One region of the Fundidesulfovibrio soli genome, then DNA from elsewhere that is predicted to be linked to it. Evidence: riboswitches for the same ligand, from Rfam matches in the RefSeq annotation. Region 1 holds a riboswitch; each other region holds the start of a gene.
What was found. Region 1 has a riboswitch for cobalamin ahead of cobT (nicotinate-nucleotide--dimethylbenzimidazole phosphoribosyltransferase). Riboswitches for the same ligand answer to the same signal wherever they lie in the genome.

Region 1 (3,375 bases):
CCGAGCCGGGCAGGGCTTCCCGGGAATCCGGGCTGACGGTCATCCCCACGCCGGACGCCCTCGCGGGCCCCGCTACGGGGCGGCTCTACCGATGGGCCCTGGCCGGGATGTTCCTGCTCTTCGCCGCGCTGACCGTGGCCCAGTCCTTCTGGCACTCCTGGACGGCGGACTTCCAGGCCCAGGGGCGCTACTTCTTCCCCATCCTGGGCATGTTGGGCAGCCTGCTGGCCTGTTTCGCCATTCCCTACCGCCGCTTCCAGCCGCTGGTCTGGGTCGTGGGGGCCTGCATGTGGGGCATGTCCATCTGGAGCTTCGTGAACGTGGGGCTGGAGCGCATCGGGCGCTGAGCCTGGAGGGGCTGAGAGGCTGGGTGGGTTGAGAGGCTAGACGATCTCGTTGATCACGTGGCCCACGATGTTCTCCTGCAGGACGTGGATCACCTGGTCGGCGGGCGGGGTGGGCACGAGCACGTGCCCGGCCGGGGCGGCGAAGAATTCGCCCGCCGGATGCGCCGTGACGGCGTCCGGCGAGTGCACCAGGCCGTCGTAGGTTGCGAAGTGGACCAGACCGTCGTTCATGTCCGGGCTCCGGGGCGAATTGCGAAAGAATGAAGGGACGGTCCCCCGTGGGGAGCCGTCCCTTTTCATATAGGACCTTCGCCCGGGTTTGTCACCCTTATGATTGGGCTCCCGCTCAGGCGTCTGAGGTGCTCACCCCGGCCTGGGCGAACGTGGCCATTTCGTTGTAGATTGCCGCCCCGGCCCGCAGCACGGTCAGGGCCAGGGCCGCCCCGGTGCCTTCGCCCAGGCGCAGGCCCAGGTCCAGCAGGGGGGATGCTCCCACGAGGCGCATGATCTTCTGGTGTCCCGGCTCGGCCGAGGCGTGGCTGAAGAAGCAGTAGTCCAGCACGGCGGGGCTGATCTTCCAGGCCGCCACGAAGGCCGCGGAGGAGATGAAGCCGTCCACCAGCACGGCCATGCGGTTGGCGGCCGCGCCCAGGATCAGGCCCGCCAGGCAGGCGATCTCGCAGCCGCCCAGCGCGGCCAGGATCTCCACGGGGTCGCCCGAGGCCAGGGCCTTGGCGTTGACCTGCATGCTCCTCTCGATCACCTGGGCCTTGCGGGCCACGCCGTCCGCGCTCAGGCCGGTGCCGGGGCCCGTGACCGCCACCGGGGCCATGCCCAGGTAGGCGCAATAGAGCGCGGTGGAAGGGGTGGTGTTGGCGATGCCCATGTCCCCTGTGCCCAGCACCCGGAAGCCGTCGGAGGCGGCCGTGTCCGCCAGGGAGGCGCCCAGCATGAGCGCCTGGAGGCATTGCTCCGTGGTCATGGCCGGGCCTTGGGCCATGTTGGCGGTGCCCTGCATGACCTTGGCCTGCACCAGCATGGGGTGCTTGGGGAACTCGCCGCCCGCGCACCCGGCGTCCACCACGCGCAGCTCCGCCCCGGCCTGGCGGGCCAGCACGTTGATGCCCGCTCCGCCGCCCACGAAGTTGAGCACCATCTGGCGGGTGACCTCCTGCGGGAAGAGGCTCACGCCCTCGGCGGCCACGCCGTGGTCGCCCGCGCAGGTGAAGATCATGGCCGGGTCGGCCTTGGGGGCCTGGCCGCCCTGGATCATGTACAGGCGGCGGGCCATCTCCTCCAGGCGCCCGAGGCTGCCCTGGGGCTTGGTCAGGTTGTCCAGGTGGGCCTGGGCCTTGGCGGCCAGGGAGGCGTCCACGGGGGCGATGCGGGCGAGCAGGGCGTCGAAGTCGCTGCGGGAAGTCATGGTCTATCCTTTGGGACCGGCACGCGCCGGGTTCGGGAAAACAAAAAATCCCTTGGCCCCGGGAAGGGGTCAAGGGATCGCCGTTGCCATAGGTCCAATCCGCGAAACAAGTCCGGCCGTCCGTCTTCAGGCTTGCGGGTCGTCCTCCGCCCGCCCTTCCCATCCCCGGGGGGACAGTGGATTGCGAGCATCGTCTCCGCTTACTGCGGCGGGACCGCCACGGATTCGCACCGTGTTCCGTAACGGCCGGAGATGGCAGGGCAAGGGCTATACGCCCGGGCCAGCGCTGTCAAGCGCGGCCGCCGCCTCAGATGGGGCAGCCGCAGGCCCCGGGGGTGTTCACCACGCGGTTCTGCCCCGTGGAGTCGAGCACCTGCTGCCAGAAGTTGGATGTGAGGTCCATGCGCTTGCGCTCCACCGTGACCAGGGGCAGGGGCACGTGGGCCGGGATGTCGTGGATCTCCGTGACCATGAGCCCGGTCTTGCCCGCCATGCCCGCATGCACGGCCATGGCCCCCAGCATGTTGCAGTGGGCCCGGTCCGAGGCGCCCGCGGGCACGGAGCGGATGATGTAGCTGGGGTCGATGTATTTTACGGTCATGGGCAGGCGGTCCTTGAAGTAGCGCTTCATCTCCTTGAGGAGCAGGCCGCAGATGTCGCCCAGGATGCGGTTGCCCGAGGCGTCCGTAAGACCGGACTCGGGCAGCAGGTGCTGGCCCGCCCCCTCGGCCACCACCACCACGGCGTGGCCCCGGCGCTTGAGCCTGGCCTCCAGCGTGGGCAGGAACCCGGCGGGGCCCTCCAGCGTGAAGGTCTGCTCGGGCACCAGCACGAAGTTGACCTCCTTGATGGCCAGGGCGGCGGCCGCCGCGATGAAGCCGGACTCTCGCCCCATGAGCTTGACCATGCCCACGCCGTAGGGCGAGCCCAGGGCCTCCACATGGGCGCAGCGGATGGCCTCCACGGCCTTCTCCACGGCGGTGTCGAAGCCGAAGGTGCAGTGGACGAAGTGGATGTCGTTGTCGATGGTCTTGGGCACGCAGACCACGGCGATCTTCAGCCCGCGCTTTGTGGTGACCGCGTTCACGGCCTGGGCCGCGCGCATGGTGCCCACGCCGCCCAGCATGAAGAGCACGCCCACGTTGAGCCGCTCCAGGGCGTCCACCACGTCCTCGGGGTTCTGCGGCCCGCGCGAGGAGCCGAGCACCGTGCCTCCGAACTCGTGGATATCGGCCACGTTGGCCGGGGTCAGCTCCATGACGTCGGGGCTGGATTTGGGGGTGAACCCCGACAGGCCGTAGCGCACGCCCAGGATGGCGGAGATGTCGTAGCCGTGGTGGGCCTCCATCACGATGGAGCGGATCACGTCGTTGGCGCCGGGGCAGATGCCCCCGCACGTCACCACCGCGCACTTGGTCTTGGGCGGGTCGAAGTAGATGTTGGCGCGCGGCCCGCCCTGCTGGAACACAGGGGAGGTGGGGTTCGCGACCCCCGGCCGGTAGGCGACATCCAGCAGAACCCCGTGATCGTCGCTGACGAAAAGGGAGCTCTTGCGCGGATTGGGAATCTTCGCGGTGCCGAGGGTGGGGATACGGGTGTCGTCGG
Region 2 (3,375 bases), on a different contig from region 1:
GCCTGCTGGCCGCCGTGGGCGGCTCCATGGGCGGCATGCAGGTGCTGGAGTGGGCCGCGCGCTACCCCGACCGGCTGGTCTCCGCCATCGCCCTGGCCACCGCGCCCAGGCACTCGGCCCTGCAGATCGCCTTCCACGAGGTGGCCCGCCAGGCCATCGTGGCCGACCCTGACTGGAACGGCGGCCGCTACTACAGCTGCTGCAAGCCCGCCCACGGCCTGGCCGTGGCGCGCATGATCGGCCACATCACCTACCTCTCCGACGAGGCCATGCGCCACAAGTTCGGCCGGGGCCTGCAGGACAGGGCCGACTTCTCCTTCAGCTTCGACGCCGACTTCCAGGTGGAGTCCTACCTGCGCTACCAGGGCCGCAAGTTCGTGGAGCGCTTCGACGCCAATTCCTTCCTCTACATCACCCGCGCCGCCGACTACTTCGACCTGGGCTCCACCCACGGCGGCGGTTCGCTCACCAAGGCCTTCTCGCGCGGCAAGGTGCGCTTCCTGGTGGTCTCCTTCAGCTCGGACTGGCTCTACCCCACCTACCAGTCCCGCGAGCTGGTGCAGGCCCTCAAGCGCGCCGGAAAGGACGTGAGCTTCTGCGAAATCGAGGCCCACTGGGGGCACGACGCCTTCCTGCTGGACAGCCCCCGCCTGGCCGGGCTCATCTCCGGCCACCTGGAGCGCACCAGCCGCGACATGGCCAGGGGGATTCTCTAGATGCGCTACGATCTCGACCTCATCGCCTCCTGGATCGCCCCGGAATCGCGCGTGCTGGACCTGGGCTGCGGCCAGGGCGAACTGCTGGAATACCTGCACCAGGCCAAGAACGTGCAGGGCTACGGCGTGGAGCAGGACGAGGCCAAGGCCGCCGAGGGCATCGCACGGGGGGTCTCCATCCTCCAGGGCGACATCACCCGCGAGGTCATGGACTACCCCGACCACTTCTTCGACTTCGTGGTGCTCTCCCAGACGTTGCAGCAGGTGGCCGAGCCCCTGGGGCTCATCCGCCAGATGCTGCGCGTGGGCCGCAGGGCCGTGGTCAGCTTCCCCAACTTCGCCCACTGGCGCGGCCGCTGCCAGATGTTCTTCCAGGGCCGCGCCCCCGTGACCCCGGAACTGCCCTACGAGTGGAACGACACCCCCAACATCCGCGTGATCACCCTGGTGGACTTCAAGCGCTTCTGCGTGCGCCACTCCATCCCGGTCATCGAGGCCGTGGCCGTGAAGACGGAGCCTTCGGCGCGCACGGGGCTGATCCTGAACTGGCTGCCCAACCTGCGGGCCACCAACGGGATATTCTTGCTGGGAAGGTAGAGGAGGGGAGGGGGGATATGCCTCCGGCGGCCAAAGGGAGTTCCTCCCTTTGGAATCCCCTTTAGCTTCGCGTTGTTGCGGCATACGCTTTCAGCCTGAGACCATATTCTTCATCCCGTATTCCACGTTGTGACGATAGGCCAGCCCCAGCGCCCCTGGCGGCGCGGCGGGCGGCCTTGCGCTGGCGCTTCGCCAGAGGGCCGCAGGCCCGGCAGCTTGGGCCACCCGCCGCGCCGCCAGGGACGCTGGGGCTGGCCCACTGAATGACTTTTCCATCCGCTTCGCAGCAGAGCCGCAGGCCCGGCAGCTTGGGCCGCCCGCCGCGCCGCCAGGGGCGCTGGGCTGGCCCACTGAATGCCTCACCTGAGCTTGCACGGAACTGCTTCAACCCTGGCGGCATGAATCTCCCTCAGCCTCGCGCGGAGCGCAGGGGCAGGCCCACCAACAGGCCCCTTTTCTGCGCTTGCGCCGGAAGGCCGTCGCCTTCATTGACAACCCCCCTCCGACCGGATAGCGCAGGCCCCACAGGTGCCCAGCAATGGGAGAATAGGGAATCCCGTTCAAATCGGGAGCGGTCCCGCCGCCGTAAGTTCCATGCGTGTCCGCCCCTTCGCGCGCCACTGGGGAATCCCCCGGGAAGGCCGGGGCGGACGGAACGAGCCGGAAGACCTGCCTGTGCGTCATACCATGCTTCCAGCAGGGCAACGGGCTATTGCCGTGCATGGACCCCAGAAGGGCGAATACGGGCCGCTTCTCCAGCCGGAAACGGGTGGGGAGCGGCCCGGTCTTCTTCCTTCCAACAAGCCGCAAAGCGATGGAGCGCGCTCATGACTTCCGCCTTCCCCCCCGCCTTGCGTGGAATTCTCGTCCCGTTGCTTGTTCTGGCCTGCCTCGTGTCTGCCGCTTCCGGGGCTCTGGCCCACGGCGAAGCAAAAAACGAGGGGAAGACGGGCCTGCTGCTGGTGGCCTTCGGGACCAGCGCCCAAGGGGCCGACGCGGCCTACGCCAACATAGAAGCCAAGGTCCGGGAGCGCTTCCCGGGCATGGAGGTCCGCTGGGCCTACACCTCCGTGACCATCCGCAACAAGCTGGCCAAAGAGAAGGGCGTCCGACTTGATTCCCCGGCCCTGGCCCTGGCCCGCATGGCCGACGAGGGCTTCGGGCGCGTGGCCGTGCAGTCCCTGCAGACCATCCCCGGCGAGGAGTTCGAGGCCCTGCGCAGGACTGCCCTGGCCTTCTCCGGCATGCCCAAGGGCATCGCCCGGGTGGAGGTGGGCGAGCCTCTGCTGGCCTCCCCGCGGGACATGGAGCGGGCCGCCGCCGCGCTGCTGGCCTCCGTGTCCGCCGAACGCAAGCCGGGCGAGGCGGTGGTCCTGGTGGGGCACGGGTCTCGCCACAACGCGAACGCCTCCTACCCGGCCTTGCAGTACTACCTGTGGCGCAAGGACCGGAACGCCTTCGTGGGCACCGTGGACGCCTCCCCCTCCCGGGAGGACGTGCTGGCGGAGCTCGCCCGGGCGGGCCTGAAGAAGGCCTGGCTCGTGCCGCTGCTCGCCGTGGCCGGGGAGCACGCCCGCAACGACATGGCCGGTGACGGCCCGGATTCCTGGAAGACCGCCCTGGAGGCCCACGGCGTGGCCTGCGCGCCCGTGCTCAAGGGCACGGGGGAGATGGGCCCCGTGGCGGACATCTGGATCGATCATCTTGCCCAGGCGCTGGAGCGCCTGAGATAGCCCGGCCCCCCTGAGGGCAAGGGCGGGGAGCCGCATGAGGGGAGTCGAACCGCTCCTGGCGCTCTGCGTGGCGCTCACCGCGCTGGCGGCAGCCGCGGCCGGGACCGTGCCCGTGCCCGCGGCCGACGCGGCGCGCGTGCTGGCGGGCAAGCTCCTGGGGCAGGAGGGCTGGCTGGCCGGGGTGCCCGCCATGAGCGTGGCCCTGGTCTGGGACGTGCGCCTGCCGCGCATCGCCTGCGCCCTGGCCGTGGGCGGCTCCCTGGGGCTCTCCGGGGCGCTCTTGCAGGGCGTGCTGCGCAACCCCCTGGCGGATTCCTACACCCTGGGGG
Region 3 (3,375 bases), on a different contig from region 1:
TGACCACGCCGATGGAGCCGGTGAGGTCGCCCGCGCCGAACAGGCCGCCCACCTTGTTGCGCAGCTCGCGCAGGTCCATCTGGAGGCGGCAGCACATGGAGCGCACGTCCTCGGGGGAGAGGTCGGAGTTGATAAAGTTCTGGAAGTAGGGCGCGCCGTAACGGGCGGTGAGGTCCAGGAGCTTGGCCCCGATCTCGGAATCCCAGGGGAAGTCCTCGGTGACGTTGTAGGTCGGGATGGGGAAGGAGAAGATCTGCCCCGCGTAGTCGCCTTCGCCCATGACCTCCAGGAAGGCCCGGTTGAACATGTCCATCTCGGCCTGGAACTCGCCGTAGTTGGCGTCCTGCAGCGTGCCGCCGATGATGACGGCCTCCTTGGCGATGTGCTTGGGGGGCGTGAGGTCGAAGCTCAGGTTGGTGAAGGGCGTCTGGCCGCCCCAGCGCGAGGTGGTGTTCAGATTGAACACGAATTTCTGCACGGCCTGGCGCACCTGGCGGTAGTCCAGCCCGTCGTGGCGGATGAAGGGCGCCAGGTAGGTGTCCACGTTGTTGAAGGCCTGGGCCCCGGCCCATTCGTTCTGCAGCGTGCCCAGGAAGTTGACCATCTGCCCGAGGGCCGAGTCGAAGTGTCGCGCCGGGCCGGCGGAGGAGCGGCCCTCCAGGTTGAAGCCCTCCAGCAGCAGGTCGCGCAGGCTCCAGCCCGCGCAGTAACCCGCCAGGCCGAAGGATAGGTCGTGGATGTGGAAATACCCGTGGTCGTGGGCGGAGCGCACTTCCTCAGGGTATTTCTCAAGGGCGTAGCGGGCCTGCACCGTGCCGGAGAGGTGCAGCATCAGCCCCTGGAAGGAGTGGCTCATGTTGGCGTTCTCGGCCACGCGCCAGTCCGCCTTGGAGATGTAGTTGTCGATGGTCTCCGCGATGTCCAGGAAGGCGGCCTTCTGCTCGCGCAGGGTGCGGCGCTTCTCGCGGTAGATGATGAAGCGCTTGGCCACCTCGAACATGCGCGAGTCCATGAGCACGCGCTCGACCATGTCCTGCACGTGCTCCTGTATGGGCACGTCGACGCCCTCGAGCTTCTCCTCCACCTTGCGGGCCAGGCGCTTGGCCAGCAGCGGGTCCTGCACGCCGCTGGCGCGCAGGGCCTTGAGGATGGCCTGGGCGATGCGCTCCAGGGACCAGGTTTCCAGGCATCCGTCGCGCTTCATTATCTGCTGGGGCATGTCAGGCTCCCTTCCCCTCGAACTTCGGGGGGATGTATGTTTGTTCCGTAAGCTCGTGGCCGGGGGGCAGGCAATCGCGCACCCGCCGGACATCCTCCGGGGTAAGCCCCGGAACGAGCGTAATTCTGAAAAGAAACGAGCCGGGCCGGGCCTCGGCCAGGGCGAAAATCCGTTCCAGGGCGGCGCGCGCCGCCTCCGGGCTTGCCGCGCCGCCGGTCAGCTCCGGGTAGCGCTCCCAGGGGCCCTTGACGTCCACGGCGAAGAGCGTGCCGGGGTGCAGGGCCAAAATGTGCTCCACCACCCCGGGCAGCATGCCGTTGGTGTCAACCTTGACTGGCAGGCCCAGCCCGGCGAGCCTGCCCACGAGGCCGGGCAGGCCTGGGTCCAGCGTGGGCTCGCCCCCGCAGACCACCACGCCGTCAAGCCAACGCGAACGCTGTGTCAATGTGCGTAGGACGCTCTTGCGGTCCAGTTCGGGGTGCTTCTCCGGGGTGAAGGCCAGGCTCTGGTTGTGGCAGGTGGGGCAGCGCAGGTTGCACCCGCCCAGGTAGACCACGCTCACGCTGCGCCCCGGCCAGTCGCACAGGGAGAAGGGCGTGAAGGCCCTGAGACGCGCCTCGGGCGCCAGGGGCGCTCCGGGGCACGGGGCCGTGGTCAGGGTGCGGGCGAGATTTTCCATAGGCGAACGATTCCCTTACCGCTAGCATATCGGGGCGCACGCAAAAAGAGAAAAATGCGCCGTGATATGCAACGCTTACAATGCAAAAACTGCAACGGCTCGACAATAAAGGAGTTGTCAAAATGATAAAAAACAGCACGCCCGGTGCGAGGTGGTGGACGCGCGCCGGATCATTTCCGGCGGGCGATTCGCGGGAGCCCGTGCCCGTTTCGCGGGGCATGGCCTGATCTCCCCAGGGACGTCTTCTGGCTTCCGGCGGGGTGGTGCCCGGAGGCCTTCCCAGGTGTCTACCCAGTGGCCTCCGCCCATGTGCCGGTTACAGCAGCGCGCCTGCGACGGACTTGCACCGTCTTCCGTTTCCCGGGGCGTACAGGAATTATTCTTACAGATTACCAGAGAAATCTGTCAAGAGACAAATTACAACCCTTTGATACAGCAGGGCTTTTTTTTGAGCGGGCTGCGGTTCAGCCGATAACGGCCGGGCAGCTCGCGCTCCGGCTCAGTCTTCCTTTTTCTTTTTCCAAGGTTTTTCAGTGCCTTGGCGCAGTCGCTCGATGTTCTCCCGGTGTTTCCAGACCACCAGTCCGGAGACCGCGAAGGTCACGGGCACCACGCTGCCCGGCCCGAACCACCAGACCGTGAAGGGCAGGCTCACCGCCAGCAGCAGCGACCCCAGCGAGACGAAGCCCGAGATCGCGATGGCGGCAATGCACAAGCCCACGGAGACCAGCGTGGCGGGAACCGAAAGCGCCAGGAACGCGCCGATGGTGGTGGCCACGCCCTTGCCGCCCTTGTAGTGCAGGAACACCGGGAACATGTGCCCGGCCACGGCCGCCAGGGCCACCAGCCCAGGGTAGAAGCCCCCGCAGCTCATCTGCCAGGCAACGGCCACGGGCAGCAGGCCCTTGAGGGCGTCCAGCACCAGGGTCAGCACGCCGAGCTTGGTGCCGCACAGGCGCGATACGTTGGTGGCGCCGATGTTGCGGCTGCCGGCGGTGCGCGGGTCGATGCCCCGGGCAGCCTGGGCTATGAACAGTCCGAAGGGGAACGAGCCGGCCAGATAGGCCAGGGCCAGCCAGGCGATCTTGGCGAACATGGTCTACTCCTTGCCGTCCATGGGGAACCAGTCCCCAACGTCGGGCTTTTCTTCTTCCTCTCTCGCGCTCATCACGCGGAATTCGTTGGTCAGCGGGTCCACCTTGCCGAGCTTGACCCAGAAGCGCTGGCCGGGCTGGGCATGGCCGCCGAGCATCTCGCGGCCCACCCGCACGTACATCTGCAGCTCCGTGAGGCTCAAGGCCGTCAGCTGCCCGCACTCCTCGACCACAACGGCTTCGAACTCACGCTCGCGGGCGTTCTGCTGCATGAACAGGAGCTTCCAGTAGCGTGGGCGGAAGCGCTGCACCTGGCCCACGGCGTCCAGGCGCGCCGCGATGCGGGGCAGCAGCTCCGCCAGGGCCTCGCGGCTGTGCTGCGG

Region 2: it holds a riboswitch for cobalamin, as region 1 does, so the genes downstream of both, MLE18_RS16495 (sirohydrochlorin cobaltochelatase) here and cobT (nicotinate-nucleotide--dimethylbenzimidazole phosphoribosyltransferase) in region 1, are expected to answer to the same signal.
Region 3: it holds a riboswitch for cobalamin, as region 1 does, so the genes downstream of both, MLE18_RS10005 (radical SAM protein) here and cobT (nicotinate-nucleotide--dimethylbenzimidazole phosphoribosyltransferase) in region 1, are expected to answer to the same signal.

The regions. Positions count from the first base shown of each region.
Region 1 is NZ_JAKZKW010000007.1:95,752-99,126, reverse strand. It holds gene MLE18_RS08775 (hypothetical protein) at 1-347, shown strand, start outside; gene MLE18_RS08770 (hypothetical protein) at 384-578, opposite strand; gene cobT (nicotinate-nucleotide--dimethylbenzimidazole phosphoribosyltransferase) at 694-1,770, opposite strand; cobalamin riboswitch at 1,871-2,033, opposite strand; gene MLE18_RS08760 (ATP-dependent 6-phosphofructokinase) at 2,078-3,375, opposite strand, start outside.
Region 2 is NZ_JAKZKW010000027.1:4,702-8,076, reverse strand. It holds gene metX (homoserine O-acetyltransferase MetX) at 1-716, shown strand, start outside; gene metW (methionine biosynthesis protein MetW) at 717-1,313, shown strand; cobalamin riboswitch at 1,823-2,004, shown strand; gene MLE18_RS16495 (sirohydrochlorin cobaltochelatase) at 2,141-3,046, shown strand; gene MLE18_RS16490 (FecCD family ABC transporter permease) at 3,081-3,375, shown strand, end outside.
Region 3 is NZ_JAKZKW010000009.1:77,985-81,359, reverse strand. It holds gene MLE18_RS10010 (ribonucleoside triphosphate reductase) at 1-1,219, opposite strand, end outside; gene MLE18_RS10005 (radical SAM protein) at 1,221-1,898, opposite strand; cobalamin riboswitch at 2,117-2,278, opposite strand; gene plsY (glycerol-3-phosphate 1-O-acyltransferase PlsY) at 2,398-2,994, opposite strand; gene MLE18_RS09995 (ribonuclease catalytic domain-containing protein) at 2,998-3,375, opposite strand, start outside.